DNA from 4 places in the Pseudomonas sp. McL0111 genome. Region 3 is predicted to be linked to each of the others. Evidence: predicted binding sites of a transcription regulator. Region 3 holds the regulator's gene; each other region holds the start of a gene.
What was found. Region 3 encodes FliA, which starts transcription of late flagellar genes. Its sites were predicted from a motif close to CTAAAGTTTNNNNNNNNNNNGCCGNTAA; they were not measured.
Positions count from the first base shown of each region.

Region 1: ACTWLJ_RS20315 (methyl-accepting chemotaxis protein) is a predicted target of FliA. The motif match lies at 5,700-5,727, and genes of this name have one in related genera.
Region 2: ACTWLJ_RS13160 (flagellar protein MotY) is a predicted target of FliA. The motif match lies at 3,393-3,420, and genes of this name have one in related genera.
Region 4: ACTWLJ_RS22425 (methyl-accepting chemotaxis protein) is a predicted target of FliA. The motif match lies at 3,853-3,880, and genes of this name have one in related genera.

Region 1 is NZ_CP199585.1:4,455,118-4,462,804, reverse strand. It holds gene ACTWLJ_RS20340 (LuxE/PaaK family acyltransferase) at 1-172, shown strand, start outside; gene ACTWLJ_RS20335 (acyl-CoA reductase) at 174-2,579, shown strand; gene ACTWLJ_RS20330 (phenylacetate--CoA ligase family protein) at 2,618-3,907, shown strand; gene ACTWLJ_RS20325 (GNAT family N-acetyltransferase) at 3,907-4,845, shown strand; gene ACTWLJ_RS20320 (hypothetical protein) at 4,891-5,415, opposite strand; gene ACTWLJ_RS20315 (methyl-accepting chemotaxis protein) at 5,795-7,687, shown strand, end outside.
Region 2 is NZ_CP199585.1:2,873,279-2,880,965, reverse strand. It holds gene ACTWLJ_RS13170 (hypothetical protein) at 296-922, shown strand; gene ACTWLJ_RS13165 (argininosuccinate synthase) at 1,071-2,288, opposite strand; gene ACTWLJ_RS13160 (flagellar protein MotY) at 2,418-3,326, opposite strand; gene pyrC (dihydroorotase) at 3,487-4,533, shown strand; gene rnt (ribonuclease T) at 4,530-5,207, shown strand; gene ACTWLJ_RS13145 (peroxiredoxin) at 5,285-5,887, opposite strand; gene ACTWLJ_RS13140 (bacterioferritin-associated ferredoxin) at 6,201-6,419, shown strand; gene bfr (bacterioferritin) at 6,621-7,097, shown strand; gene grxD (Grx4 family monothiol glutaredoxin) at 7,229-7,570, opposite strand; gene ACTWLJ_RS13125 (molybdopterin oxidoreductase family protein) at 7,668-7,687, opposite strand, start outside.
Region 3 is NZ_CP199585.1:6,176,434-6,184,120, reverse strand. It holds gene flhF (flagellar biosynthesis protein FlhF) at 1-419, shown strand, start outside; gene fleN (flagellar synthesis regulator FleN) at 536-1,366, shown strand; gene fliA (RNA polymerase sigma factor FliA) at 1,363-2,103, shown strand; gene ACTWLJ_RS27870 (chemotaxis response regulator CheY) at 2,271-2,642, shown strand; gene ACTWLJ_RS27865 (protein phosphatase CheZ) at 2,666-3,454, shown strand; gene ACTWLJ_RS27860 (chemotaxis protein CheA) at 3,509-5,776, shown strand; gene ACTWLJ_RS27855 (protein-glutamate methylesterase/protein-glutamine glutaminase) at 5,826-6,980, shown strand; gene ACTWLJ_RS27850 (flagellar motor protein) at 6,980-7,687, shown strand, end outside.
Region 4 is NZ_CP199585.1:4,935,810-4,943,496, reverse strand. It holds gene ACTWLJ_RS22435 (amino acid deaminase) at 1-868, shown strand, start outside; gene ACTWLJ_RS22430 (sugar kinase) at 1,094-2,035, shown strand; gene ACTWLJ_RS22425 (methyl-accepting chemotaxis protein) at 2,091-3,725, opposite strand; gene ACTWLJ_RS22420 (undecaprenyl-diphosphate phosphatase) at 4,017-4,847, shown strand; partial or broken gene ACTWLJ_RS22415 (DUF1294 domain-containing protein) at 4,844-5,262, shown strand; gene ACTWLJ_RS22410 (MmcQ/YjbR family DNA-binding protein) at 5,363-5,722, opposite strand; gene ACTWLJ_RS22405 (LysR substrate-binding domain-containing protein) at 5,719-6,627, opposite strand; gene ACTWLJ_RS22400 (FMN-dependent NADH-azoreductase) at 6,754-7,365, shown strand; gene ACTWLJ_RS22395 (alpha/beta hydrolase family protein) at 7,603-7,687, shown strand, end outside.

The DNA of each region.
Region 1 (7,687 bases), 1.7 Mb from region 3:
TTCATCGAGTCCGGCACACGCGGTGGTCATGAGCGACCTCGCGACCCTGCATCCGGGCACAAGTTGCGACTGCGGCCTGAGCAGCGACTGGTTCGAACTGCATGGCCGCGCCGGCACCGACGCTGGCCGAAGCTGTGCCATGGCGGCCTCTGAATTACTGGGGACTCACTGATATGTACTTGATCAACGGACAACTGCGCGCAGACTGCGACCTCGCCAGCGCCCTGGAACAACTTCATCGGGATCTGCCACAGAGGCTGGGCACGCCGCTTGAAACTGCAACGCTGATGGCCGCAGTTCAGGCGTTCGCCGAGCATTTGGCAAGCGCCGAGCCGAGTCTGGACACCGAACAACGTCAGGCGCTGATCGACTTTTGCCAGCCCCTGGCGCTGCAATCCAAGCTTGAGCGTGAACTCGGACTTCAGCCCCACTCCATGCGCCGCATTGACTATCGACAGGCGCGCTTCGAACGCTGGAGCCCACTCGGCCTGGTGATCCACATCACTCCCGCCAACGCCCCGCTACTGGCATTTTGCGCGGTGGTTGAAGGCCTGTTGAGCGGTAACGTCAACTGGCTGCGTCCCAGCAGCAGTGATAACGGATTCACAGCCCGTCTACTCAATACATTGGTGCATTGCGATGCCAGCGGCCAGGTCAAAGACTATGTTGCAGTGCTGCCGGCGAACACGGCGCAAATCGGCCAACTTTGCCAATACGCCAACGGCGTCTCGGCATGGGGTGGTGAAAAGGCGCTACAAGCGATTCGCCAACAGCTCCCGGCCGGCTGCCGCTGGATCGATTGGGGACATCGCATCAGCCTCATTTATCTGACGCCGGACAGCGCATCGCCATCCGTGCTCGATGCGGTGGTGGACGAAGTGTGCCGCCTCGATCAACAAGCCTGCTCCAGTCCGCAATGGCTGCTCGTTGACAGCGACGATGCCGAAGTCTTGCGTGACATCGGCGCCACACTGGCCGAAGCCTTTGAACGACGCGCCGGACAATGGCCCGCGCTGGCACCGACACTTCAGGAAGCTTCGCAGATCACCACCCAGGTCACTATGGCCCGACTCGCGCAAAGCTTCACCGCACAGACTGGCCAGATCTGGAGCACATCGAACTGGCGGGTCATCTGGAGTCACGATCAGCAGTTCGAACCCTCGCCGCTGTTTCGCAGCCTGATGCTCAAACCACTGCCGCGCGCCCTTGTCACCCGCACGTTGTTACCTTGGCGTAACGTCTTGCAAAGCTGCGCCTTGCTGTGTCCCGAAGCAGAGATTGCAGAACTGTCGCAGACACTTATCGCGGCTGGAGTCACGCGACTGGCGCCAATCAACGCCATCCATGACGGCTACGACGGCGAACCCCATGATGGCGTCTACGCCCTGCAACGTCTAAGCCGGCGAGTGTCGGTCAGCCTGGCACCATCGGTGCTGGCGACCCACGCCACGCTCGACCGTCAGCCCGCGCTGGCAACGTTGATCGACGCGCCGATCATGAGCAAAGAAGCCTTCGTTTCGCAGCCATTCAACCCGGTAACACAGTTGTATTTCCGCTCTGGTGGCAGCAGCGGCGTACCCGCGTTGTCAGGGTTCAGCTACGTGGATTTCCAGCGCCAGATGCGCGCAACTGCCGACGGTCTGCTGGCCGCCGGCATCGACCCGGGGGGTGACAGAGTCATGAACCTGTTCTTCAGTGGCGGGTTATACGGCGGATTTTTCAGTTTTGCCAAGGTGCTGGAACTACTCGGCGTCACGCATCTGCCGATGGGCGCGCCGACCGATGAGGACTACAGCGAAATCGTGCAACTGATCGTCGAGCAGCAGGTCAGCGTGTTGATCGGCATGCCAAGTACCCTGCATCGCTTGTTTATCGACGAACAGCAGCGCCTGCGGGCCTACGGCGGCATCCGCAAAGTGTTTCTCGGCGGCGAACACATCAGTGAGTCCTGTCGCCAATTGCTCGAAAGCTGCGGCGTGAAGCTCATTCGCTCAGCCATTTACGGCAGCGTCGATGCCGGTCCGCTTGGACATGCCTGTCACGCAACGGCGGATGGCATCTTTCATTTGATGAGCGACATCCAGCAACTGGAAATCGTTGATTTTGATCATGATCAACCGTTACAGAACGGTGAAGTCGGTCGCCTGTTGATTACCTCGCTGGCGCGTCAGGGGCAATCCGTCCGGCGCTACGACGTGGGCGACAGCGGACGCTGGGTACTGGGGGCATGCGCATGCGGTCTTGGGTCGCCACGCTTCGAACTGCTTCAGCGCCACGGCAAGCTGATCCGCATCGGCACTGACTTCATTTCTCTGGCGGAGCTGGCGCAACAGCTGCAAACCCGGTTTCAGCTGATTCTTGACCACGCACCTGATGGACTGGAGCGCATGCGGATTCGCAGCGAACGGCAAGCGGCGGATGTCCATCAACGGCTGTCGGGCTACTCGACGCTGAGCACATTGGTCGAGACCGGGTTGCTGGCGGTAGAAGTTGAAACCTGCGCAATCGAAGCATTCTCTCGCAACAAACACAGCGGCAAGACGCCGTTATTGATCGATATGCGCCGCCAAGAGCATTGATCGCACTCGATACAGCCATTTTTTATAAGAACGACAGAATGAACACGACCGTTGATTTGAACAGCCTGATCGGCTTCGCCCGACAGCACTCGAACTACTACAAGGAACACTTTCGGGAAATCCCGGAGGGCGTGAACACACTGGCCGACCTTCCTCTGGCAGACCCTGCACAATATTGGCAAGGGAGTCAGCAGCTTGAGCAGTGGCCAGTGCTGACATCCGCCATTGGCAGCGCATTGGTCTTCAGAACCGGCGGGACAACCGGTTCCGGCAAGCTGTCGATATACACCCGTGACGAGTGGCAAACACTGGTAAGCGACTTTGGCACTCATCTCACCGCACAGCTGAACGAGGGTGATCGGGTCGCCAATCTGTTCTTCGTCGGTGATCTTTATGCCAGCTTCATGTTCACCCACGACTCGCTTGCGCATGTAAAAGTGGGAGTCACCGAGTTCCCGTTCACCGGAGATGTGGATTCCAGCGTGCTGGCCGATTCCATCCATGCCTTTCGGATCAATGTGCTGGCCGGCGTACCGGCGCACTTGCTGAAATTTTCCGCATGGATGGAGCAAAGGTCACTGACGCTTGAAGGCGTGCAGACCTTGCTCTACGGCGGTGAAAGCCTGTTCCCAGCGCAACTGCAGGTGCTCACACGGGTATTCCCCAATGCGCGGATTGCCTCCATCGGCTACGCGAGCGTCGACGCCGGTTTAATCGGCACCAGTGAGCGCGATTGCGCCTTGGGTGAACACCGCATGCTTGAACACCACAGCGTGCTGGAAATCATCGACGAGCTGACGGGCGAGGTGATTGAAGAATGCGGTCGCAACGGACTGCTGGTAATGACCAACCTCACCCGTCAGCTAATGCCGTTGATCCGCTATCCGGTGGGCGACCTCGCCTGCTGGCGCGAACCCGGCGCAACTCCCCGGCGCAAGTTTGCGCTGATGGGCCGCAGCATGAACAGTCAGCGCGTTCGGGTGAGCATATTGACCTTGCAGATCTTCGATATAGGCGAAATCGTGCAACGCCGCGTCGCCAGCGATGACTGGCAACTGGTCATCGAGCAGCGCGGACAGAAAGATCTGCTGACCCTCAAGTGGGTTCCGGCCGCCGAATTGAGAGACAGCGACGATGCCAGTGATTTGCTCAAGAGCGCATTGATCGAGCGTTACCCAATGATCGAACAACTGACTACCGATCATCTGCTTGAGCTACACGTAACCGGTTGCACGGGCGATGACCTCGCCTGCCATCCGCGCTCCGGTAAACGTCAACGGGTGGCGGATCTGCGCGAATATGATTGTTTGCCCCAGAGGCAGACATGATGGATAACCTGACGCTGCGACGCTATCGCGTCAGTGACGCCTCGGCCGTGAGCTCGCTGTTCCGCAGGATCTACGGAGATCATTACGCTCAACCTCACGTGTATCTGCCGTGCATGTTCAGCCAGAACCACAAAGAAGGTCGCTGGCATTCACTGTTGGCCGTGGACAACGAACAAATACGTGGGCACGCGACCTTGTTTCGCGAGCTCAGCCGCAGTGCTTCCAAAGGGACACGAACGGCAGAGCTGGCGTTGAGCGTGGTTGATCCAGACACCCGCGGACAGAACATTGCAACGCGCCTGGGTCAGAAACTACTGATTCATGCACAAGCACTCGATTGCCACAGCGTTACCATCAAACAGGTAACGCAACATCCTTACACCCAACGCATGGCGAGCACTCTGGGGTTTCACAGTACCGGTTTGTTGCCTGACTATGTGGCCTCGCCATTTGGCGAACTGAACCGGGAAACCCTCGTGCTCGGTTTCCAGCCGATCGATGGCTATCCGCGCCCTCTCCCCGCGCTGGTCTGGCCCGAGGACTGTCGCGAGCTCATGCTGCACTTGAGCGCGGTATTCAGCACGCAGGAAACCCAATCCCCCTGGAAAGGCCCGAGCGTGCATTTCGATGAATCATCAGGCCGTTATGACATCCGCATCAAAGAGCTGGACGCCAGCTTGCTTGATCAATTGCGGCAACTCCCGGCGCATTGGTTGATATCGCTCAGGCTGAGACTGGCGAAGGGCTTTACCGACGCCATGCAGCAGCTCTCGACGCTGGGTTTTGCATTCACTGGAGTTGCCCCGGATGACCGGAGTGAGGGATGGCTGGCGCTGTTTCACCGAGGATATGGGGCGCGCAAACTGACATTGCATTGCCCACACATGCAGCGCTTGCATGACCGCGCGCAACAGCAGGCGGGTCTGTTTGAGGGGTGAAAATAATCGAGGCCCGTCCAGAGTTGAACGGGCCAGGCATCGAGCTTACGCCTTGGCTTTGACGCCGGCGTCCACTGGTTTTGCCGCGTTGCCTTCGCCATACGTCTTCAGGTTCTGAAGCACATAGATGGCTTTTTTATACTCGGGGATCAGCGCCTTGCCGTAGAAATTGCCGTTCAGGCCATTGGTCTGGATGGCATCCAGCTGAGTCGCAAAATACGCCAATGCATCGAACTTGGCGTCAGGGTCCTGCACGCCGAAACGGTCAAACTTGTCACCGGCATTGAACAGGCTGATCGAGGTCACCTCGGAGATCAGCCCTCGGCCACGCAGAAACGAACTCAGATTACCCAGTTGTTTTGCCGTGACGTTCGTAGGGTCGAAGCCCTTGATCTGCTTGCGCAGGTTCTGTTTATCCATCTCGGCAGTGTTCAGCGCGTTCGGATCGTTGCCGACCATGGTGAGCATCTGCTGGACCTTGACGCTCTGAGCGACTTGTTTTTTCGCGCCCGTATTGCGTACCAGAACACCAGCCTTGGCCTGCCAGGTACCGGTATAGCCGATAGTCATGAGAGGACTCCCTGTGAGATGACCATGAAAACGTCCTTTTGAAAGACTCGAATGCCGCGAGTATCTACCGGCGAACTGGTGGCACCAAAACTATAAATGCCTTTCTTTACAATTCTTATACATTCTCGATACAAATGCCAAGAGCACTGTAAATGCTGGCCCGCCGCTCTTTTGAAAGTCCTTAGCCATAGTTTTTTTGTTCTAACGATCGAGCTGGCCGGTGTCCTTGTATCAGATCTGATACCTGCCATCGGTCGATATCGGAGTTTCCTGGACGAAAGTACCTAAAGCTTCCTCATTCACCGACGATACGCTGACATGCCCCCGCGCCTTTTCTCCTCGCCCCCACAATAAAAACGCAGCACAAGGACCGGTTTCCATGCCCGCATTCCGCACCATTCAGGCTCGCTACACGCTGTTTCTGGTTCTGTTTATCCTGCTGCTATCGGTATTGACCGTGGTCGGTATCAGCCAACTCGTTGCACCCAAACTGCGTCATACCGAAGAACAGGTGGTGCTCAACCGCATCGCTGAAGTCGCCGAGCAGATTCAGGGCGAGCTGAACAAGGTTCAGGCGCAACAACGCAGCATCACCCAGACCATTCCGCTGCTCGACAGCGCGGCCATCGACACGGTGTTGCCGGGTCTGGTCGATCAGTACGGCGAGTTGAAAGTGTTCGGTGGCGGTATCTGGCCCCTGCCCGGTCAGCGTGAGGCGGGACGCAACAAGTTCAGCACCTTCTGGCATCGCGATGCCTCGGGCAAACTGGCGGTCAACACCTTCTGGAACAGCGACGCAGCGCCCAACTACTACGATCAGAGCTGGTACAAGGGCGGCATGCAGACCCCGCGCGGCCAGTGCGCCTGGGCTGCAGCCTATAAAGATGACGCGAGCGCCGAGCCACGTACCAACTGCGCCATGGCCATCCAGAAGAATGGCGTGTCCTGGGGCGTATCGACCATCGACGTGACCCTCGGTTTCTTCAATGATCTGGTGGCACGCAAGGAAAAAGACCTCAACGCTGAAATGCTGATCGTTGAAGCCGATGGCAAGATCATTAGCAACAGCTCACGCATCAGCGGCCCGATCGTGTTGAAGAACATCAGCGATCTCGCCTCAAGTTCGACCTTTGCCAGCCAGGTTAAAACCGGCCTGCAAAACCGCGATCAAGCGCAGCGCGTCGAGTTCGACAACAACGGTGAAGCCAGCACCTTCTTCATGCGTCCAATCGAAGGCACGCCGTGGTTCCTTGCCACTGCCCTGCCGACCAAGATGCTCACTGCCCAGCGTGATGATGTGCTCAGCACCTTGAGCCTGTTGCAGATTCCGCTGGTCATTCTGCTGGTGCTGTTGCAGGTCTATGCGATCCGTCAGTTGGTTCAGCGCATGAAAGCCCTGAAAGCCAACATTGATTTGCTGTCCAGTGGCGATGCCGATCTGACTCGGCGTATCACTATCCGTGCCGAAGATGAACTCGGTGCCATCGGTCACTCGATCAACGCCTTTATTACATACCTGCAAAACATGATCGGCGAAGTCACTCAAGCCACCGGCGCCATGGCCTCGAGTCTCGACGGTCTGCAACGCACCTCGGCGCACACCAGCCAGATCCTGCTGCGTCACGCTTCGGAAACCGATCAGACCGTGACGGCCATCACCGAAATGAGTTCCACCGCTGAAAGCGTCGCGCAAAATGCCGCCGAAACCGCTGCGTTCACCCAGCGCGCCAACGAAAACGCCGATCGTTCCCGCGTGGTCGTTGGTGAAGCCTCCAGCAGCGTAATCGCACTGATCGACGAGGTGGCCAGCGCCACCCACAAAGTCGAAAGCATGCAACAGGACGCCCAGCGCATTACCGAGATTCTCGGGGTGATCGGCGCGATTGCCGGCCAGACCAACCTGCTGGCGCTCAACGCCGCCATCGAGGCTGCGCGTGCCGGTGAACAAGGTCGCGGCTTTGCAGTGGTGGCCGACGAAGTGCGCGCCCTCGCCGCCCGCACTCAAGCCAGCACTTCGGAAATCAACGAAATGCTGGCTCGTCTGACTCAAGGTGTGAGTTCTTCGGTTGCCGCCATGGAAAACACTCAGGCCAGTTGCCAGTCAGCTGCCGACGCTACCGCACGGGTCAACTCGGGTCTGGATGAAATGGCCGGTTCGGTCAGTCACATCAATAGCCTCAGCACTCAGATCGCCACCGCCGCCGAGCAGCAAAGCGCGGTGACCGAAGAGATCAACCGCAGCATGGTGCAGATCCGTCATATGGTTGAAGAA
Region 2 (7,687 bases), 3.1 Mb from region 3:
TTCCAGAATTCAGACGCCTGAAATCAGACTGACAGGCAGAAGCCTTGAAGGGGAGCACGAAAATCAATTTATCGCGTCTGAAAACTCAAAGACCAATCGCTCGCCCACACAAAACAACCCTAGCCTCATGCAATACTTAATACATCAACACACCGACCAAAACACTAAACGACTGAAACAAGATACTTCTACCCAAATTGTTTTTTTTCATATAAAAAACACGCCTACAACATCACTTAAAGCTTAAAAAACCTTAATCACAACAACGAGAAATAAAACTAAATGAGTAACAGACATGCTAAAAATCAGAAAAAAAATCGCCAACCCAATGACCGTAATCGCAATATTTGCTTTTATCTCCGAGTCCTCCGCCGCTATTTCCCTGCCCTTCCTTGATAATAGTGAGCGCGAAATTTATATTTGGTTCCTTATGAGTTTTCCGTTTTACTTGATACTGTTATTTTTTATAACTCTCAACTTTAACTATCGCTCTCTTTATGCACCTTCGGATTTCGAAAAGGACGACAGCTTTTTAAAGACATTTGAAGAGCCACTGCATACGGGGAGCCATATACATTCGACCGCTGGCGAAAAGCCTCTTGACGCAGATCAGCGGCCGGCGGACTCGACGCCCTGGACGGAGCACAATGTTCAGTTACCCAAACCCCTGGGCACTCTGCGTATGATTGATGTGCGTCGGATGAATAGCCTGGGCGAATTCGAGCATTTGCAGGAGAGCGTCCCTCGACTTACCAAGCAATCGTACAAGGTGATCATATTTCTTACAGATCCGGTGTCTCACGCTTTACTCAGGCACATCACGTTTGGTGATCAAAAACAGACGAAGAAAAATAGTGGTGTGCCGCTGGTTATTGCCTACAACGTATGCACGCAAGCAACTACGGTACTGAAGGGAGGGTGAGGCGCAGATCAGCCAAATGATGTGGACGATCAAAAAAGTGGCGGGATTTACCGGAAGAGCGCAGCCTTGAACTCAGGCAGGAAACATTTTCAAAGATGGCGGCGTTGTCGCAAGACAACGCCGCCATTTCATTCCGGGCCTGGTGGACTCAGAACAGCTTGCGGCCCTTGTTGGCAGCAATGCGCATGCGCAGCGCGTTGAGCTTGATGAAGCCCGCCGCGTCGGCCTGGTTGTAAGCGCCGCCGTCTTCTTCGAAGGTCGCGATGTTGGCGTCGAACAACGATTCGTCAGACTTGCGACCGGTCACAATCACGTTGCCCTTGTACAGTTTCAGGCGAACAACGCCGTTCACGTGGGCCTGGGACGCATCGATCATCTGTTGCAGCATCAGACGCTCAGGGCTCCACCAGTAACCGGTGTAGATCAGGCTGGCGTACTTCGGCATCAACTCGTCTTTGAGGTGAGCGACTTCGCGATCCAGCGTGATCGATTCGATGGCGCGGTGAGCGCGCAGCATGATGGTGCCGCCCGGGGTTTCGTAGCAACCACGGGATTTCATGCCGACGTAACGGTTTTCGACGATGTCGAGACGGCCGATACCGTGTTCACCACCGATCTTGTTCAGCGTCGCCAGCACGGTGGCCGGGGTCATTTCAACGCCGTCCAGTGCAACGATGTCGCCGTTGCGGTAGGTCAGTTCCAGGTACTGCGGCTTGTCAGGAGCGTTCTCCGGGGAGACGGTCCACTTCCACATGTCTTCTTCGTGCTCGGTCCAGGTGTCTTCCAGCACGCCGCCTTCATAGGAGATGTGCAGCAGGTTGGCATCCATCGAGTACGGGGATTTTTTCTTGCCGTGACGCTCGATCGGGATCGCGTGCTTCTCGGCGTAGTCCATCAGCTTCTCGCGGGACAGCAGGTCCCACTCGCGCCATGGAGCAATCACTTTCACACCAGGCTTCAGAGCGTAAGCGCCCAGTTCGAAACGAACCTGGTCGTTGCCCTTGCCGGTGGCGCCGTGGGAAATGGCGTCAGCGCCGGTTTCGTTGGCGATTTCGATCAGGCGTTTGGCGATCAGCGGACGAGCGATCGAAGTACCCAGCAGGTACTCGCCTTCGTAAACGGTGTTGGCGCGGAACATCGGGAACACGAAGTCACGCACGAATTCTTCGCGCAGGTCGTCGATATAGATTTCTTTGACGCCCATGGCCTGAGCCTTGGCGCGAGCCGGCTCGACCTCTTCGCCCTGACCCAGGTCAGCGGTGAAGGTCACCACTTCACAGTTATAAGTATCTTGCAGCCACTTGAGGATCACCGAAGTGTCCAGGCCGCCGGAATACGCCAGAACGACCTTGTTTACGTCCGCCATGCCATCACTCCACGGGGTAATACGGAAAGCCGAGGAGTCTACCGCTCAAACGCGGTAATTTACAGAGGCGCGACAGCTTAAGACGACAAAGCGACAGATTGTTTCGAGAGCGCGACGATGACCGGCGAGTCAGGAAGTTGCAGCCGTGCTCGCCGGAGTGCTGGCCTGCGGTGCCGGAGCAGCCACTGGTGCCACCCGCGCCAGATGCACGTTGACTCGACGATTCTTCGCCCGGTTGGCAGCATTGGTGTTCGGCACCAATGGGTAGCGCTCACCGTGGAAGCGCACGGTAATCTGCGACTCCTGAATGCCGTTGGCCTTGAAGAAATCGACCACCGCCAAGGCGCGACGACGTGACAATTCGCGGTTGGTCAGACGGTTGCCGCTGTTGTCCGAGTGGCCATCGAGTTCGATATGGTTAACCGTCGGATCGGCCTTCATGTATTCGAGCATCACTTGCAGCTTGGCCTTGGCGGCGGCGTCCAGATCAATGCCCTCGCCGGGGAAGGCGATTTGCGACTGTTTGATCTGATCGAAATTCTGCGGCAGCAATTTCGCCACACACGTCTGATAGTCGTTGAAGGCCTTGCTGAATTTGACCGGCAACAGGCGCACTTCCGAGACCCGGCCATCGCCCGAAGCACGACGAATCACAGGGCTGCGCCCTTCAATCAGACCGCTGACCAGACTGGAAGCCTGCGCCTGCGAGCTATTGAACAGGACGTTGCCGCTGCCGATGCGGACCGTGCCGAGATTGATGTCCCCACGGCCCGGCTGCCATGGTGCGGCGGCGGCGAGCAATGTCGCCGAACCGCCTCCGAGCATGGCGTTGTAGGCATTGAGTCGAAATGTTGCCTGTTCGCCTGCTTTGCGCACGAACTGGCCCGAGCCGAAATCAGTGATCGGCTGTGTCAGACGGCATTCGAACTTGTCCCCTTCGACCGTCCACTCAATGTTCTCCAGACGAGTCTGGTAAGTGAGCGCCATCGCGGGAAGGCTGGCAAACACACTGAGCAAGGCTAAATAACGCTGGCGCACGGGAGGCTCCATTGGCTTCTGAAACACAAAGACCGATTCACACTATGTTTACGGCATACCTACGGGATATCGGAAGCTTGCGGCAAAACTTGATAGCGAGTGCCTGCAAGAGTCTTTTCCGGTAGCATTCGCCTCAGTTTGACCCGCCTGGAATCCCCTCATGTCCGACCGCCTGACCCTGCTGCGTCCCGACGACTGGCACATTCATCTTCGCGATGGTGCCGTGTTGACCAATACCGTTGCCGATGTGGCGCGCACTTTTGGTCGCGCAATCATCATGCCCAACCTGGTACCTCCGGTGCGCAACGCCGCTGAAGCCGACGGCTATCGCCAGCGGATTCTCGCTGCCCGCCCGGCTGGCAGTCAGTTTGAGCCACTGATGGTGCTGTACCTCACCGACCGCACCCAGCCCGAAGAAATTCGCGAAGCCAAGGCCAGCGGTTTTGTACACGCCGCCAAGCTGTACCCGGCCGGCGCGACCACCAACTCGGATTCTGGCGTCACCAGCATCGACAAGATCTTCCCTGCGATCGAAGCCATGGCTGAAGTCGGGATGCCTTTGCTGATCCACGGTGAAGTTACTCGTGGCGATGTCGACGTGTTCGACCGCGAAAAAATCTTCATCGATGAACACATGCGTCGTGTGGTCGAGCGTTTCCCGACGCTCAAGGTGGTGTTCGAACACATCACCACCGCCGATGCCGTGCAGTTCGTCAACGAGGCCTCGGCCAACGTTGGCGCTACCATCACCGCGCATCACCTGCTCTATAACCGCAACCACATGCTGGTAGGCGGAATTCGGCCGCACTTTTACTGCCTGCCGATCCTCAAGCGTAATACGCACCAGGAAGCCCTGCTCGACGCCGCCACCAGCGGCAGCGCGAAGTTCTTCCTCGGCACCGACTCGGCACCGCACGCCCAGCACGCCAAGGAAGCCGCCTGCGGCTGCGCCGGCTGCTACACCGCGTACGCTGCCATCGAGATGTATGCCGAAGCGTTCGAACAACGCAATGCACTGGACAAACTGGAAGCGTTCGCCAGCCTTAACGGCCCTCGCTTCTACGGCCTGCCGGCCAACACCGACCGCATCACCCTGGTTCGTCAAGAATGGACCGCCCCGACCAGCCTGCCATTTGGCGAGCTGACCGTTATCCCGCTGCGCGCCGGTGAAAAACTGCGCTGGCGCCTGCTGGAGGAACACGCGTGAGTGAAGACCATTTCGACGACGAACTGGAAGGTCAAAGTGGCGGCGGCGGTTCCCGTCACCCGATGGCAGCACGCTTTCGCGGCTACCTGCCGGTAGTTGTCGACGTAGAGACAGGTGGCTTCAACTCGGCCACCGATGCGTTGCTGGAGATTGCTGCGACCACCATCGCCATGGATGAAAAGGGTTTTGTTTACCCGGATCACACTTACTTCTTCCGCGTCGAGCCTTTCGAAGGCGCCAACATCGAAGCGGCTGCGCTGGAGTTCACCGGGATAAAGCTTGATCACCCGTTGCGCATGGCCGTCAGTGAAGAAACGGCGCTGACCGACATCTTCCGTGGCATTCGCAAGGCGCTGAAAGCCAACGGCTGCAAGCGTGCAATTCTGGTCGGCCACAACAGCAGCTTCGACCTGGGCTTCCTCAATGCTGCCGTTGCGCGACTGGACATGAAGCGCAACCCGTTTCACCCGTTCTCCAGTTTCGACACCGCAACGCTGGCTGGCCTGGCTTACGGCCAGACCGTGCTGGCCAAGGCCTGTCAGGCGGCTGACATCGATTTCGACGGCCGTGAGGCGCACTCCGCGCGTTACGACACCGAGAAGACTGCCGAGCTGTTCTGCGGCATCGTCAATCGCTGGAAACAGATGGGTGGCTGGGAAGACTTCGACGACTGATTAATGGTCGTCGGGTAAATCCCGCGCATAAAAAAACCGGCTCATGAGCCGGTTTTTTTGTGCCTCGACGTTGCGCCTTACAGGGCAGCAGCGTTCTCGGTCAGGTATGCAGCAACGCCTTCTGGCGAAGCGTTCATGCCTTTGTCGCCTTTTTTCCAGTTGGCAGGGCAAACTTCGCCGTGCTCTTCGTGGAATTGCAGAGCGTCGACCAGACGGATCAGCTCTTCCATGTTACGGCCCAGCGGCAGGTCGTTGATGATCTGCGAGCGGACAACGCCTTTGTCGTCGATCAGGAACGCGCCACGGAAAGCCACGCCGCCTTCGGATTCAACGTCGTAAGCCTTGGCGATTTCGTGCTTCATGTCGGCAGCCATGGTGTATTTCACCTGGCCGATGCCGCCATTGTTCACTGGGGTGTTGCGCCATGCGTTGTGGGTGAAGTGCGAGTCGATCGACACAGCGACCACTTCCACGTTACGCGCCTTGAAGTCAGCCATGCGGTTGTCCAGAGCGATCAGCTCGGACGGGCAGACGAAGGTGAAGTCCAGTGGGTAGAAGAACACCAGGCCGTATTTGCCTTTGATGGCCGAGGACAGGGTGAAGCTGTCAACGATCTCGCCATTGCCGAGTACGGCCGGGACGGTGAAGTCAGGGGCTTGTTTGCCTACGAGTACGCTCATTGATATCTCCTGGTGTAGAAACTTGAAGTTCAGGGTCCGGGCCAGCCTGCCACCCTGAGGCGACAGCCCTGTGACACGAACCCCCTTCGCAAGGGCCGACCATCATACACTGCGTTTTTCGCCTGTCCTCAACGGTTTTTGCCGAAGCCGGCCAACTTCACGGGATTTCTGCGACTTAGCAATTGGCCATTAACTGCCGTTCGTCAGTCACTCGCGATTGCTTCACAAAGCTTACAGAAAGCACTTTGACAATCATTCTCGTTAACATTAAGATCCATCGCAATTGAGTCACAACCAGCGACGGTTCTCACTTATGTATGTTTGTCTCTGCACTGGCGTCACCGACGGACAGATCCGCGAAGCGATCTATGAAGGTTGCTGCAGCTATAAAGAAGTCCGCCAGGCCACCGGCGTAGCTAGCCAATGCGGCAAATGTGCCTGCCTGGCGAAGGAAGTGGTACGCGAAACCCTGACCAAGCTGCAAACTGCCCAGGCCGCGATCCCCTACCCTGTAGAATTTACTGCTGCGTAATGACCCCTATTTCAAAGAACCGGACTTCATGTCCGGTTTTTTTATGCCTGAAAATCAATTGCTTAGCGTTCAGACGCGGAACACAAACATTCTTATTCCGATTAATTTTCATATATTATTCAATAACTTAGGTTTGACACTTATAAATACGAAGCTCAAACTCCGCCTTATATACAGCTAATACAGGGCAGGACTCCGATCATGAAAGGCGACATTACAGTCATCCAGCATCTCAACAAGATCCTTGCCAATGAGCTGGTCGCGATCAATCAGTACTTCCTGCATGCACGCATGTACGAAGATTGGGGCCTGAACAAGCTGGGCAAGCACGAATACAAAGAATCCATCGACGAGATGAAGCACGCGGACAAGCTGATCAAGCGCATCCTGTTCCTGGAAGGCCTGCCGAACGTGCAGGATCTGGGCAAGCTGCACATCGGCGAGCACACCAAGGAAATGCTGGAGTGTGATCTGCGTATCGAGAAGACCGGCCACGCCGATCTGAAAACCGCCATCGCGCATTGCGAAACCGTTGGCGACTTCGGCAGCCGTGAACTGCTCGAAGACATTCTTGAATCCGAAGAAGAACATATCGACTGGCTGGAAACCCAACTGGGCCTGATCGATAAAGTCGGTCTTGAGAACTATCTGCAATCGCAGATGGGCGAAGACGAGTAATTAGCGAGCGCTGAACTCGAGACACTAAAAAGCCCCGCCCTCTTTCGAGGTGCGGGGCTTTTTATTACCCGAATTTCAGACCTGGCTGAAATCCCTGCGGGAGCGAGCAAGCCCGCTCCCACAGAAGCCGATCAGGCTTCGGACTTGTTTGCAGCAGCGGCTTCAACAGCAGCCTTGATGGTGGTCTGCAACGAACCGTCTGCAGCCATCTCGGTCATGATGTCGCTACCGCCGACCAGCTCACCACCAACCCACAGTTGCGGGAAGGTTGGCCAGTTGGCGTACTTTGGCAGGTTGGCGCGGATTTCCGGGTTCTGCAGGATGTCCACGTAAGCAAACTTTTCACCACATGCCATCACGGCCTGCGAAGCTTTCGCGGAGAAGCCGCACTGCGGGGCATTCGGCGAGCCTTTCATGTAAAGCAGAATGGTGTTGTTAGCAATCTGCTCTTTAATCGTTTCGATGATATCCATGGAGCACCTCGGCTGAACTTTCCGACTCATGGGTCGGCACGGTGGCGCATTGTAACGGAATCCCGAGCGCCATGCTCGGTCTCCCCGACAGACTCGTTCAAGCCGCTGCCACGGTCA
Region 3 (7,687 bases):
TGCTGATCGATACCGCCGGCCTGCAAGCCAGCGATCCGGCACTGCGCATGCAGCTGGAAAGTCTGGCCGGTCGCGGCATCCGTTCAAAAAATTATCTGGTCTTGGCAACCACCAGCCAGAAACAGGTTCTAACCGCCGCTTATCACAGTTACAAGCGTTGCGGGCTCGCCGGGTGCATCCTGACTAAACTGGATGAAACGGCAAGTCTCGGCGAAGTGTTGAGCCTGGCGATCAGCCATGAACTGCCGGTTGCGTACCTGACCGATGGCCCGCGTATTCCAGATGATTTGCATCTGCCGCGCCGTCATCAACTGGTCAGCCGTGCTGTCAGCGTGCAAATGCAGGAAGAACCCAGCGAAGAAGCCATGGCCGACATGTTCGCTGATATTTATCACAGCCCGACCAAGCAGGTAGGCTGAGGTATTCATGAACAGTTTTTGTACCTACATCGATGGTCTGCCATGCATTGTTCCGTTTGTGAACGCGCAGCCAGTAATGTGGCCTCCGTCTATGCAAGACAAGGTAAAGAAATAACATGGGCAGCATGCATCCCGTACAGGTGATCGCGGTGACCGGCGGCAAAGGTGGCGTCGGCAAGACTAACGTGTCAGTGAACTTGTCTCTGGCTCTGGCAGAGCTTGGCCGTCGGGTCATGCTGCTGGACGCCGATCTGGGACTGGCGAACGTCGACGTTCTGTTGGGGCTAACCCCGAAACGCACCTTGGCCGACGTCATCGAAGGCCGCTGCGAGCTGCGCGACGTATTGTTGCAAGGCCCCGGCGGGATTCGTATCGTGCCGGCCGCTTCCGGCACACAGAGCATGGTTCACCTGAGCCCGGCGCAACATGCCGGCCTGATTCAGGCGTTCAGCGACATCGGCGACAACCTCGACGTACTGGTGATCGACACCGCTGCGGGTATTGGTGACTCGGTAGTCAGTTTTGTTCGCGCTGCGCAGGAAGTGTTGCTGGTGGTCTGCGACGAGCCGACCTCGATCACCGACGCCTACGCACTGATCAAACTGCTGAACCGCGATTACGGCATGAACCGCTTCCGCGTGCTGGCCAACATGGCGCAGAGCCCGCAAGAAGGCCGCAACCTGTTCGCCAAGTTGACCAAGGTCACGGATCGCTTCCTCGACGTCGCCCTACAATACGTCGGCGCGGTGCCTTACGACGAAAGCGTGCGCAAGGCAGTGCAGAAGCAGCGTGCGGTCTATGAAGCCTTCCCGCGTTCCAAGTGCGCGCTGGCGTTCAAGGCGATCGCACAGAAGGTCGATACCTGGCCGCTGCCCGCTAACCCGCGTGGCCACCTTGAGTTTTTTGTCGAGCGCCTCGTGCAGCAAACGGCAGGGCCCGTGCTATGACCGCAAGCGGTATGAATTACTACAAAAAGTCGGCGCGTGACGCGCAGTACGAGTTGATCGAGCGTTACGCGCCACTGGTCAAACGCATCGCCTATCACTTGCTGGCGCGTTTGCCGGCGAGTGTGCAGGTTGAAGACCTGATTCAGGCCGGGATGATCGGCCTGCTCGAAGTCTCGACCAAATACGACGCCAGCAAAGGCGCCAGTTTCGAAACGTACGCGGGCATTCGAATCCGCGGCGCCATGCTCGATGAAGTACGCAAAGGGGACTGGGCACCACGTTCGGTTCACCGCAATACCCGTATGGTCAGCGACGCAATTCGCTCGATTGAAGCTAAAACCGGCCGTGATGCTAAAGATCACGAAGTTGCGGCCGAACTCCAATTGAGTCTCGACGATTACTACGGGATTTTGAATGACACGCTGGGCAGCCGGCTGTTCAGTTTCGACGATCTGTTACAGGACGGCGAACATGAAGGGCTGCACGAGGATGGCGCCAGTGCTCATCTAGAGCCGTCACGCGATCTGGAAGATGAACGCTTCCAGGCAGCGCTGGCGGACGCGATTGCCAATTTGCCGGAGCGTGAGCGACTGGTGTTGGCGCTGTACTACGACGAAGAGCTGAACCTCAAGGAGATCGGTGAAGTCCTTGGCGTCAGTGAATCGCGGGTCAGCCAGTTACACAGCCAGTGCGCGGCCCGTTTGCGGGGGCGTTTGGGGGAGTGGCGAGCGCGCTGAAGGCAGTGTGGGGACACTGCGAACGAGGCTGGTGCGGTGATGAACGGCACCGGTCTCGATCTGTTGTGCTCCAGACAGTCATCGAGTGTTTTGCCGGAATGATTGAAATGGCGCGTCCAGGTGCTGGACGCGTTTAAGACTGCTTGGAGGTCGAATTGGACAAGAACATGAAAATCCTCATCGTTGATGACTTCTCAACGATGCGGCGGATCATTAAAAACCTGTTGCGTGACCTTGGGTTCACCAACACCGTTGAAGCTGACGATGGCATCACTGCCATTCCGGTTCTCAACAGCGGCAGCATCGACTTTCTGGTAACAGACTGGAACATGCCCGGCATGACCGGTATCGACCTGCTGCGCCACGTGCGCGCCGATGAAAAACTCAAGCACCTGCCAGTGCTGATGGTGACCGCTGAAGCCAAGCGCGAACAGATCATCGAAGCGGCCCAGGCCGGTGTAAACGGCTATGTGGTCAAACCCTTCACGGCCCAGGCGTTGAAAGACAAAATCGAGAAGATTTTCGAACGCATCGGTTGAGAAACTGCGCCACGGGGGGATCTATGGACCACAAAGAATCTTCACAGGGCGATTTTGAATCGACCCTGAAAAAACACGCGGTCGAGCTGGTCGAAAGCCTTGAAAAAGGCAGGTTCGGCGACGCGGTGCAACTGATCCATGAGCTCAATCAGACCCGTGACCGTGGCCTGTATCAGGAAGTCGGCAAGCTCACTCGCGAGCTGCATAGCGCGATCGTCAATTTTCAGATTGACCCGAATATGCCGCAAGCCGAGGAAGTCTCGCAGATCACTGACGCCACCGAGCGTCTGGGGTATGTGGTCAAGCTGACCGAAGCCGCCGCCAACCGCACCATGGATCTGGTGGAGAGCGCCACACCGGTCGTCAACGGCCTGGCTGATGAAGCCCAGGCGTTGAGCACCGATTGGGGACGTTTCATGCGTCGCGAAGTCGGGGCTGAAGAGTTCCGCGAGCTGGCGCGGCGGGTCGACGGTTTTCTGACACGCAGCACCGAAGGCGGGCGTGCGGTGTCGAGCAATCTGAACGACATCCTGCTGGCTCAGGATTACCAGGACCTCACCGGTCAGGTGATCAAGCGCGTGACCCAACTGGTCACCGAAGTTGAAAGCAATCTGCTCAAACTCGTCCTCATGGCCAGTCAGGTTGACCGCTTTGCGGGCATCGAACACGACCGTGAAGCGATGCTTGCTGAAAAAGATCCACAAAAACATCTCTCGCAGGGTGAAGGTCCGCAGATTCATGCCGATAAACGAGAAGACGTTGTGTCCGGTCAGGACGATGTGGACGATTTGTTATCCAGCCTTGGATTCTAGAGTTTTGGATTTTTAGGTTTTTTGGGTTTTTAGACCTGTAGGAGCACCCCATTAATGAGCTTCGGCGCCGATGAAGAGATCCTTCAGGATTTCCTGGTTGAGGCCGGCGAGATTCTTGAGCAACTGTCCGAGCAACTGGTCGAGCTGGAAAGCCGACCGGATGACGCGGATCTGCTCAACGCAATTTTTCGCGGTTTCCACACTGTAAAAGGGGGCGCCGGCTTCCTTCAGCTCAATGAGCTGGTGGAGTGCTGTCACATCGCCGAAAACGTGTTCGACATCCTGCGCAAGGGTGAGCGTCGCGTTGATGCAGAACTGATGGACGTTGTGCTCGAAGCGCTGGATGCGGTGAACGGCATGTTCACCGAAGTTCGCGAACGCAGCCCGATCACTGCTGCCACGCCGGAACTGCTGGCTGCGCTGGCACGTCTGGCCGAGCCGCAGTCAGCTGACGAAGCCCAGGCTTCGCCGGTTGCCGAGATGATCGAAGACCTGGTCGCCGAAGGCGATTCGGGCGACATCACCGATAACGAATTCGAACAGTTGCTGGATTCGCTGAACGCCGTCAAGGCTCAAGCAGAAGCCCCGGCGGCTGCCGCTGCACCTGCGCCGACCGCGACTGACGCGGCCAGCGATGAAATCACTGACGCCGAGTTCGAGTCGTTGCTCGATCAGTTGCACGGCAAAGGTCAATTCGCGGCTGACGCAGTGACGCCAGCGGCGGCAAAACCTGCTGCTCCGGCGGCGGGCGACAGCTCCGACATTACCGACGACGAATTCGAAGCGCTGCTCGATCAATTGCATGGCAAGGGTAACTTTGCCGTTGATGCACTGGAGTCGGCGATTGCTTCGGCCCCTGCGGCAGCTGCACCGACCGCCGCCGCTGCCGGCAGCGATTTGATCAGCGATCACGAATTCGAATCGCTGCTCGACGAATTGCACGGCAAAGGCAAGTTCACCGAAGTTGGCGCCGCCACTGCCGGCAGCGCTTCGAGCGTCGCCACGCCTGTTGCCAAAGCTCCGGTCGCTGCGGCACCGAAGCCTGCTGCCAAGCCTGAGCCGAAAGCCGAAGCGCCAAAACCGGCCGCCGCTGCTGCACCGGCTCCGGCCCGCGCGCCAGCCACTCCGCCACCGGAAAAACCGGCGAGCGAAGCCGAGACCACCGTGCGCGTCGATACCGCGCGTCTCGACGAAATCATGAACATGGTCGGCGAGCTGGTACTGGTGCGTAACCGTTTGGTGCGCCTGGGTCTGAACAGCGGCGACGAAGCCATGCAGAAAGCCGTGTCGAACCTCGACGTGGTAACTGCTGACCTGCAAACCGCGGTGATGAAGACCCGGATGCAGCCGATCAAGAAGGTCTTCGGGCGCTTCCCGCGTCTGGTTCGCGATCTGGCGCGTCAGCTCAAGAAAGAAATCAACCTGGAACTGGTCGGCGAAGAAACCGACCTCGACAAAAACCTTGTCGAGGCACTGGCCGATCCGCTGGTCCACTTGGTGCGCAACGCGGTCGACCACGGTATCGAGTCGCCGGAAGAACGTGAAGCGTCGGGCAAGGCGCGGGGCGGCAAAGTCGTTCTGGCGGCCGAGCAGGAAGGCGATCACATTCTGCTGTCGATCTCCGATGACGGTAAGGGCATGGACCCGAATGTCCTGCGCGCCATCGCGGTAAAACGCGGCGTGATGGACAAGGATGCTGCCGACCGTCTGAGCGACACCGAATGCTACAACCTGATTTTCGCCCCGGGTTTCTCGACCAAGACCGAGATCTCCGACGTGTCCGGACGCGGTGTCGGCATGGACGTGGTGAAAACCAAGATTTCCCAGCTCAACGGTTCGATCAACATTTACTCGACCAAGGGCCAGGGCTCGAAGATCGTCATCAAGGTGCCGCTGACCCTCGCGATCATGCCGACCCTGATGGTGATGCTCGGCAATCAGGCGTTCGCGTTCCCGCTGGTCAACGTCAACGAAATCTTCCACCTCGACCTGTCGACCACCAACGTGGTGGATGGTCAGGAAGTGGTGATCGTGCGGGACAAGGCGCTGCCACTGTTCTACCTCAAGCGCTGGCTGGTCAGCTCCGCCGCTCACGAAGAGCAGCGTGAAGGCCATGTGGTGATTCTTTCGGTGGGCACCCAGCGGATCGGCTTCGTCGTCGATCAACTGGTCGGTCAGGAAGAAGTGGTCATCAAGCCGTTGGGCAAAATGCTTCAGGGCACCCCGGGCATGTCCGGCGCCACCATCACCGGTGACGGCCGTATTGCCTTGATCCTCGATGTTCCGAGCATGCTCAAGCGTTACGCCGCACGGCGTATTTGAATCCGGGGCGGCGGGGCGACAACGTCCCGCTGCACCTAATGGAGTGTTTATGGCAGTCAAAGTCCTGGTGGTGGACGATTCGGGTTTTTTCCGCCGCCGCGTCTCGGAAATTCTTTCAGCAGATCCGAGCATCCAGGTTGTCGGCACGGCAACCAACGGTAAAGAGGCGATCGATCAGGCCCTGGCGCTCAAGCCGGACGTGATCACCATGGACTACGAGATGCCGATGATGGATGGCATCACGGCCGTGCGGCATATCATGCAGCGCTGCCCGACGCCGGTGTTGATGTTCTCCTCGCTGACGCACGAAGGCGCCCGGGTCACCCTGGATGCGCTGGACGCTGGCGCGGTGGATTTCCTGCCGAAGAATTTCGAAGACATCTCGCGTAACCCGGAGAAGGTCAAGCAACTGCTGTGCGAGAAGGTTCACAGCATCTCGCGCAGTAACCGTCGTTTCAGCGCCTACAGCTCGCCGACACCGGCCGCTGCACCTGCGCCGACACCTGCGCCTGCGCCCGCGCCATCCAGCGTCAGCAGTTATGGCAGCAGCGCCCCGGCACGTCCGGCGCCTGCACCGGTACATGCTCCGGCACCAAGCCGCGCATCGTCGGCCGGCGCTTCTTCGCCGGCACCGAAACGCAAAGCCTACAAGCTGGTCGCCATCGGTACGTCGACTGGCGGTCCGGTTGCACTGCAACGGGTGTTGACCCAGTTGCCGGCCAACTTCCCTGCGCCGATCGTGTTGATTCAGCACATGCCGGCTGCGTTCACCAAAGCGTTTGCCGAGCGTCTGGACAAGCTGTGCCGCATCAGCGTCAAGGAAGCCGAGGATGGCGACATCCTGCGCCCGGGCCTGGCGCTGCTGGCACCTGGCGGCAAGCAAATGATGATCGACGGCCGTGGCGCGGTGAAAATCCTCCCGGGCGACGAGCGTCTGAACTACAAACCGTGCGTGGACATCACCTTCGGTTCCGCAGCCAAGTCCTACGGTGACAAAGTTCTGGCGGTCGTGTTGACCGGCATGGGCGCCGATGGTCGTGAAGGCGCGCGTCTGCTCAAGCAGGGCGGCAGCGCGATCTGGGCGCAGGACGAAGCCAGTTGCGTGATCTACGGCATGCCGATGGCCATCGTCAAAGCTGACCTCGCCGACGCGGTGTACAGCCTGGACGATATCGGCAAGCACTTGGTCGAGGCGTGTATCTGATGGATGTTCTAAGCCTTATCGGGATCATCATGGCGTTCGTCGCCATCATCGGCGGTAACTACCTTGAAGGTGGTCACCTCGGTGCGCTGGCCAACGGCCCGGCGGCACTGATCGTACTGGGCGGCACCATCGGTGCCGCGCTGCTGCAATCTCCGATTAGCGCGTTCAAGCGTGCAATGCAGATCCTCGCGTGGATCTTTTTCCCGCCACGGGTCGACCTGGCCGGCGGCATCGACCGCGTGGTCAACTGGAGTCTCACCGCCCGCAAGGAAGGTTTGCTCGGTCTGGAAGGGGTGGCGGATGCCGAACCGGACAGCTACTCGCGCAAAGGCCTGCAACTGCTGGTCGACGGCGCCGAGCCGGAAGCGATTCGCAGCATCCTCGAAGTGGATTTCTACACTCAGGAAGCCCGCGACATCGAGGCCGCCAAAGTCTTTGAAAGCATGGGCGGCTACGCGCCGACCATCGGCATCATCGGTGCGGTGATGGGCCTGATCCATGTGATGGGCAACCTCGCCGATCCGACGCAGTTGGGTAGCGGCATTGCCGTGGCCTTCGTCGCCACCATTTACGGTGTCGCCAGTGCCAACCTGATCCTGCTGCCGGTGGCCGCCAAACTGAAGTCAATCGCGTTGCGACAGTCGCGTTATCGCGAAATGTTGTTGGAAGGCATTCTGTCGATCGCCGAAGGTGAAAACCCACGCTCC
Region 4 (7,687 bases), 1.2 Mb from region 3:
GGCTGATCCGACCTTCGACTTCTATTGCATGGTCGATCACCCGGACAACATCGCCGATCTGGGCGCCTACTTCGCCTCGCGTGGTGTGCGGCTCAATGTGATGATCGAGTACGGCGTGGTTGGCGGCCGCTGCGGTTGCCGCAGCGAGCAGGAAGTCATCGTACTGGCCAAAGCCATCAACGCCCAACCGGCGCTGGCGCTGACCGGGATCGAAGGTTATGAAGGCGTGATTCACGGCGATCACGCGGTCAGCGGCATTCGCGAGTTCGCTGCTTCGCTGGTGCGGCTGGCGGTGCAGTTACAGGACAGCGGCGCGTTCGCTATTGCCAAACCAATCGTTACGGCATCGGGTTCGGCCTGGTATGACCTGATCGCCGAATCGTTCGAAACGCAGAATGCCGCCGGACGTTTCCTCAGCGTGTTGCGCCCGGGCAGCTATGTGGCGCACGACCATGGCATCTATAAAGAAGCGCAATGCTGCGTGCTGGATCGTCGCAGCGATTTGCACGAAGGTTTACGTCCGGCGCTGGAAGTCTGGGCGCACATGCAGTCGATGCCGGAGCCGGGTTTTGCAGTGATCGCCCTCGGTAAGCGTGACGTGGCGTTTGACGCGGGTCTACCGGTGCCGTTGCTGCGTTACAAGGCCGGTGTGCTGCCGGCGGTTGGCGAAGATGTCGGCGCGTGCAAGGTAACGGCGGTGATGGACCAGCATGCGTTCATGACCGTGGCGCCGGGTGTTGATTTGCGGGTGGGCGACATCGTGTCCTTCGGCACTTCGCACCCGTGCCTGACGTTTGATAAATGGCGAGTGGGGTTGTTGGTGGATGAGCAACTGATGGTGATCGAGAACATGGAAACCTGTTTCTAAGGTTCAGACCGCGTTGCGGCCATCGCTGGCAAGCCAGCTCCCACAAGGTTTGTGTTGTTTACAGATTTAGTATTTCAACACTGGATTTGAGGAAGTTGGCAAGCCAGCCCTACAAGGTTTGTGTTGTGTACAAATGTTCTATTTCAACACCGCCCCTGTGGGAGCTGGCTTGCCAGCGATGAGGCCTGCCCAGACGCCACAGCTTTCAACAGAGACCCTGTACTCATGAACACCCTAAGCCCGCTGGGCCCCAACACCCCGCGTATCGCCCTGATCGGCGAGTGCATGATCGAACTCCAGCAGCGCTCCGACGGCAGCCTGCAACAAAGCTTCGGCGGCGACACGCTCAACACGGCGGTCTATCTGTCCCGCGCCATGGGCGAGCAGGCGCAGGTCGATTACGTCACCGCGCTGGGCGACGACAGCTTCAGCGACGCCATGTGCCGCATCTGGGCCGACGAAGGCATTGGCCTGGATCTGGTGCAGCGCCTGCCGGGCCGCTTGCCAGGCTTGTACTGCATTCAAACCGATGCCGCCGGCGAACGACGCTTTCTGTATTGGCGCAACGAAGCCGCAGTGCGCGACTGCTTTACCACGCCTGCGGCCGAGCCGATTCTGGCGGCACTTCCGGACTACGACGTTTTGTATTTCAGCGGAATTACCCTGGCGGTACTGGGTGCAAAAGGACGTGAAAGACTCATCCAGACCCTGATCGAAGCCCGTCAGCGCGATGCGCGAATCGTCTTCGACAACAATTATCGGCCTCGCCTGTGGGCTTCAGTGGAAGAGGCGCGGGCGGCCTATCGCAGCGTGTTGCCGCATGTTGATCTGGCACTGTTGACCGTCGATGACGAGCAGGCGCTGTTTCAGTTTGCCGATGATGCGGCGGTGTTCGACGCCTATGCGCAGATCGGCACGCCGGAAGTGGTGCTCAAGCGCGGGGCCGAGGCTTGTTTGATTCGGTGTGACGGCGAGACATTCGAAGTGCCGGCGCAGAAGGTCGAGAAAGTCGTGGATACCACGGCGGCGGGGGATTCGTTCAGCGCGGCGTATCTGGCGAGTCGATTGCTCGGTGGCAGCCCGGAGCAGGCGGCAGAGGCGGGGCATCGGTTGGCGAGTCAAGTGATTCAGGTGCCGGGCGCGCTGATTCCAAAGCAAGCGCTTTAATAGCCGCTTGCTGAGCAATCGGATCGCGGGCAAGCCCGCTTCCGGGAATTTACGGTTAAACGCGGAACTGGCGAAGCAGGCCGTTCAGTTGTTCGCTCAGTTGGCCAAGGCGCACGCTCGCCGCGCTCGACTGTTCGGCAGCAATCGCGGTGCTGTGCGACAGGCCCGCTGCCTGGGTGACGTTCTGGTTGATGTCCTCGACCACATGCGCCTGTTGCAACGTGGCGCTGGCAATCGAGGCATTTAGCCCGTTGAGATTACGCAACGCCTGGCCAATGGCATTCAGGCTGGCACCGGCCAGCCCGGCCTGTTCGATGGTCAGTTGCGAAGCCTTGCTGCTGTCGCCGATGACCTTCACTGCGGCCTCGGAATGATTTTGCAGGCGCTCGATCATCGACTGGATCTCTGCTGTCGACTTCTGTGTGCGTTGCGCAAGCAAGCGCACTTCATCAGCCACCACAGCAAAACCACGACCCTGTTCACCGGCACGCGCCGCCTCGATGGCGGCATTGAGCGCAAGCAGGTTGGTCTGCTCGGCAATTGAGCGGATCACTTCCAGCACGCTGCCGATCTGCGTGCTTTCAGAGGCCAGGGTGCGAATCACTTCCACAGCCTGATCGATGGTGCCGGAGAGTTTGTCGATCTGTTGCAGGCTGCCGTCGATATTGATCTGGCCCTGTTGTGCCTGCGCTTCGGCATCACGCATTTCGTTGGCAGCGTGTTCAGCGTTTTTCGCCACGTCCTGCACGCCGTAGGTCACCTCGTTGATTGCGGTGGCCACCAGTTCCATTTGCTGCGATTGCTGCTGGCTGCGCAGTTGCGCCTGGGCGGCATCGTTACCCAGTTCGCTGGACGACTGACCGAGCGCGCTGGCCGATACCTGCAACTCGCCGATGACCCGGCGCAATTTTGCAGTGAAGGCGTTGAAGTGATGAGCCAGTTGCGTAACTTCATCCTGACCATGGGTGTCGAGGCTGCGGGTCAGATCGCTTTCGCCGCTGGCGATATTGGCCATGGCGTTCACGCTTTCCTGCAACGGGCGCACGATGCTGCGGGCAATCAGAATCACCAGCAACGCCATGATCACGGCAATCACCAGGCCGATCACCGAAGCCTTGATCACTTGGCCCTGAAACTCGTTCTGCACGTCGTCTATATAGACGCCCGAACCGAGCACCCAGCCCCATGGCTCGAACAGTTTGACGTAGGAAGTCTTCGCCACCGGCTCGCTTGCGCCGGGTTTCGGCCAGCGGTAATCGACCATGCCGGCGCCCGTGGCCTTGGCGATGGCAACCATCTCGTTGAACACCGCGAAACCGTCCGGGTCACGAATCGCCGAGAGGTTCTGGCCCTCAAGCTTGGGATTGGTCGGGTGCATGACCATCACGGGCGTGAGGTCGTTGATCCAGAAGTAATCGCTCTGGTCATAGCGCAAGCCGCGAATGGCGGTCAGGGCCTGTTTCTGCGCTGCCTCTTTGCTCAATGTTCCCGCAGTTTCCAGGTCATGGTAATAGGTCAGCAGGCCGCTGGCAGTCTGCACCACATGCTGGGTTTTCTGGGCCTTGGCGTGGTAGAGATCGTCGTGGATCTGCTTGAGCATCAACACGCCCAAGGTCAACAACATGACCACCGCCACAATCAAGATGAGCCACAAGCGTCGGCTAATCGACACACTGCGCAAGCTGTTCATAACGCTGTCACTCCGGATTCTTTTTCTTGTAATAAATCATCGCCAGCATCCAACCACGTTTCGCTGGTCGGGCATACGCGACGCAAGTCGTAGAACGCGGCAGCGCTATTACGGCTTGTCTGATAGGATTTCGGCCCCGCGCGTGAAAACCTGAATCCAAGTTGATATTTCACGGAATTTTGACTGTTTCGTGTAGATCCTGTGCGCGCGGAATGTCAGCTACATTGATCGCCGTGAACGCTAAAAAATACTATCGGGGCATGCCGGTGCGCATCGCTCTTTGGGGGATTGATGGATCTTTGGACCGCCTTGCAGGCAGTGATTCTAGGAGTTGTAGAAGGGCTTACGGAGTTTTTGCCCATTTCCAGTACCGGACACCAGATCATTGTTGCCGACTTGCTCGGGTTTGGTGGCGAGCGGGCCATGGCGTTCAACATCATCATCCAGCTCGGCGCGATTCTCGCGGTGGTCTGGGAGTTTCGTCGCAAGATTCTTGACGTGGTCATTGGCCTGCCGACCCAGCCAAGTGCGCGGCGCTTCACCGCCAATCTGCTGATCGCGTTTTTGCCAGCGGTGGTATTGGGAGTGATTTTTGCCGATCTGATTCACCAATACCTGTTCAACCCGATTGTCGTGGCCACGGCACTGGTGGTGGGTGGCGTGATCATGTTGTGGGCCGAGCGTCGGCAGCATGAAGTGCATGCCGAAACAGTTGACGAGATCACCTGGAAGGATGCGCTGAAAGTCGGCTTCGCTCAGTGCCTGGCAATGATCCCCGGTACTTCGCGTTCCGGCTCGACGATCATTGGCGGGCTGCTGTTCGGCCTGTCGCGCAAGACCGCGACCGAGTTCTCGTTCTTCCTGGCCATGCCTACCATGGTCGGTGCAGCGGTGTACTCGGGCTATAAATACCGGCACATTTTCGTCCCTGCGGACTTCCCGGTGTTCGCCATCGGCTTCGTCACGGCATTTATCTTCGCGATGATCGCCGTGCGTGGCTTGCTCAAGTTCATCGCCAGCCACAGTTACGCAGCGTTTGCCTGGTACCGGATTGTCTTTGGTCTGGTGATCCTGGCGACGTGGCAGTTCGGCTGGGTTGACTGGTCGGCGGCCAAACCATGAGTGACTCCCGCGCACGTCGCCCTGATGGACGCCCGTCTGGCGGCAACATTCAGCATCTGAAACTCAAGTTGCTGGTGTTGGTACTGGTCTGTGCGTTGCCCTTGTCCGGTTCGCTGTCGATGTGGCTGCGCGGGATCTCGCTGGTGCCGCTGTCGGCTTACGGCATCGTCAGCGTGCTGGCGTTCTTTCTATATTGGGCCGACAAGCGCAAGGCCCGCGCCGATGCCTGGCGTACGCCGGAGAACGTCCTGCACGCGGTGGAACTGGCCGGCGGCTGGCCCGGTGCGCTGATTGCCCAGCAGGTATTCCGGCACAAGACGCGCAAGGTTTCGTATCAGATCCTGTTCTGGGTTTGCATCAAGTGTTCTGGATCGACCAGCTATTCCTCGGCTCGAACCTGCTGACCCTGTTCTAAAACACCCCTTGTAGGAGCTGCGGAACGCTGCGATCTTTTGATCTTGTTTTTTAAAAGCCAAATTCAAAAAATCGCAGCGTGCCGCAGCTCCTGCGGGGATTTAGAGCAGCAGGCCGATCTGGGTTTTCTTGGGGAGTTTGCTGACCACCAGTTGATGCGAGCGCTGTAGCAAACCCTGCAACTCCTCGGCGCCCAGCGGGTAGGGCGGGTGCATGATGATCCATTGCGCCCGGGCCAGATACGGCGCCGGATGAATGCCGGGACGGTCGCAATGCCCGAGAAACAGGTCCTTGTCGACCTTGAACGCCAGCGAGTCCCCGCGCAGTCCCTGCAAGGCAAACATCTTGTTGCCGGCAATCGAAAACACCCGAACGCCACCCCATTTGTAATCTTCCCGGGCCCCGGGCAATCCCAGGCAAAATTCGGCGACTTCCGCTTCGTTGATTTTTCCCTTTTTCATAACAGCCGCTCCCCACAGGCATTGAACGATTCGACCAGATGATCGATCCAGGCGCGCACCGCCGGCATCACACCGCGTCGATGCGGATACACCGCTTGCAGCCAGCCACCGGGCAGCGACCACTCCGGGAGCAATTGCACCAGCGTGCCGTTCGCCAGTTCCGCTTCGCAATACATCATCGGTAGCAGGGTGAAGCCCTGACCGGCCAGCACGCAGGCCTTGCGCACGATAAAGTCGTCGATGCCCAGCCGCGCTTCCATGCTCAGTTCGAAGCTTTCGCCCTGTTGATCCAGCAAGCGCAGATGCACCAGACGATCAGGTTCCAGCGCACCCAATACCGGGAAATTTTTCAGATCCTGCGGATGGCTTATGGATTGGCCCTGCATGAACGCCGGGCTCGCCACCACGACCATTTGCGCCTGACGCAGGCGCCGAGTCACCAGTAATGGATCTTCATCTCCCAGTTCACGCACACGCAGGGCGACGTCGAAACCTTCAGCGACCAGATCCACCCGCCGATTGACCAGCACCATCTCTAGCTGCACCTGCGGAAATTTGCCGAGAAACTCGCTGATGACCCACGGCAGCATTTCATGGGCCAGCCCGGTCGGGCATGACACCCGCAGGCGGCCTCGCGGCTCGCTCGACATACTGGCGACTGCTTCGTCGGCCATTTCCGCTTCGAGCAGCATGGCTTGGCAGTGACGTAGATAACGTTCGCCGACCGCCGTCAGTTTCAATTGGCGAGTGGTGCGTTGCAGCAGGCGTGCGCCGAGGCGCTCTTCCAGTTCGGCGATACGCCGAGACAAGCGTGACTTGGGAATGCCCAGCAAGCGGCCGGCAGCGGCGAATCCGCCGGCCTCGACCACTTTGGCGAAATAGTAGAGATCGTTGAGATCTTGCATGGAATCAACCGTTGTTCTATCAGTGGGACGAACTATCGCATTGTCGGCGACTAATCAGCTATTGGTTTCGTAGGTAGGATTGTCTCCATTCCGTCGCCACCGGCGATTCTTTCCAGGAGATTCCAAATGAAACTACTGCACATCGATTCGAGCATTCTGGGCGACAACTCGGCTTCCCGTCAGTTGAGCAGCGAAGTCGTCAAAGCCTGGCAAGTGGCCGAACCAACCGCCGTCGTGACTTACCGCGACCTGGCCGCTGACGCCATCAGCCACTTCTCGTCTACCACTCTGGTTGCCGCCGGCACCACCGCTGAGCTGCGCAACGCCGCGCAACAGCACGAAGCCGAGCTGAGCGCTTCGACCCTGGCCGAGTTCATCGCCGCCGACGCCGTGGTGATCGCCGCACCGATGTACAACTTCACCGTACCGACCCAACTCAAGGCGTGGATCGACCGCGTTGCCGTTGCCGGCCAGACTTTCCGTTACACCGAAGCCGGTCCAGAAGGACTGTGCGGTGGCAAAAAAGTGGTGATCGTGTCCACTTCCGGTGGCATCCACGCCGGTCAAGCGAGCGGTATCGCCCATGAAGAGTATCTGAAGCTGGTATTGGGCTTCCTCGGCATCACCGATATCGAAATCGTTCGCGCCGAAGGTCTGGCTTACGGTGACGAAGTGCGCAACAACGCCATGGGCGCCGCGCACACCCGCATCAGCGAAGAACTGTTCGCCGCAGCGTAAGACTTGCGTAAAGACCAGCTCTCGTTCAGGTAACACCTCAAAAAACTCTGTATTCTGGTTCCGCAAGGGCCAGATGCGGAGTTTTTTGTTTCTGACTGTTGCATAATCTGGCCCGGGTTATGCAGTCAAACGATCAACGTCTGAGTGCACCGCCGCGCCGGATCACCGAACCACGGGGTTTCGGGCGTCGGAACACAAAGGATCATTCGATTGAGTAACACCAGGGTGGAGCATCCCATGATGCGTCTTTGTGCAACGTTACTGATTTGCCTGCTCGGCAGCCTGAATTCAGTGCACGCCGCTCCAGGGCAGCACCCTGTCT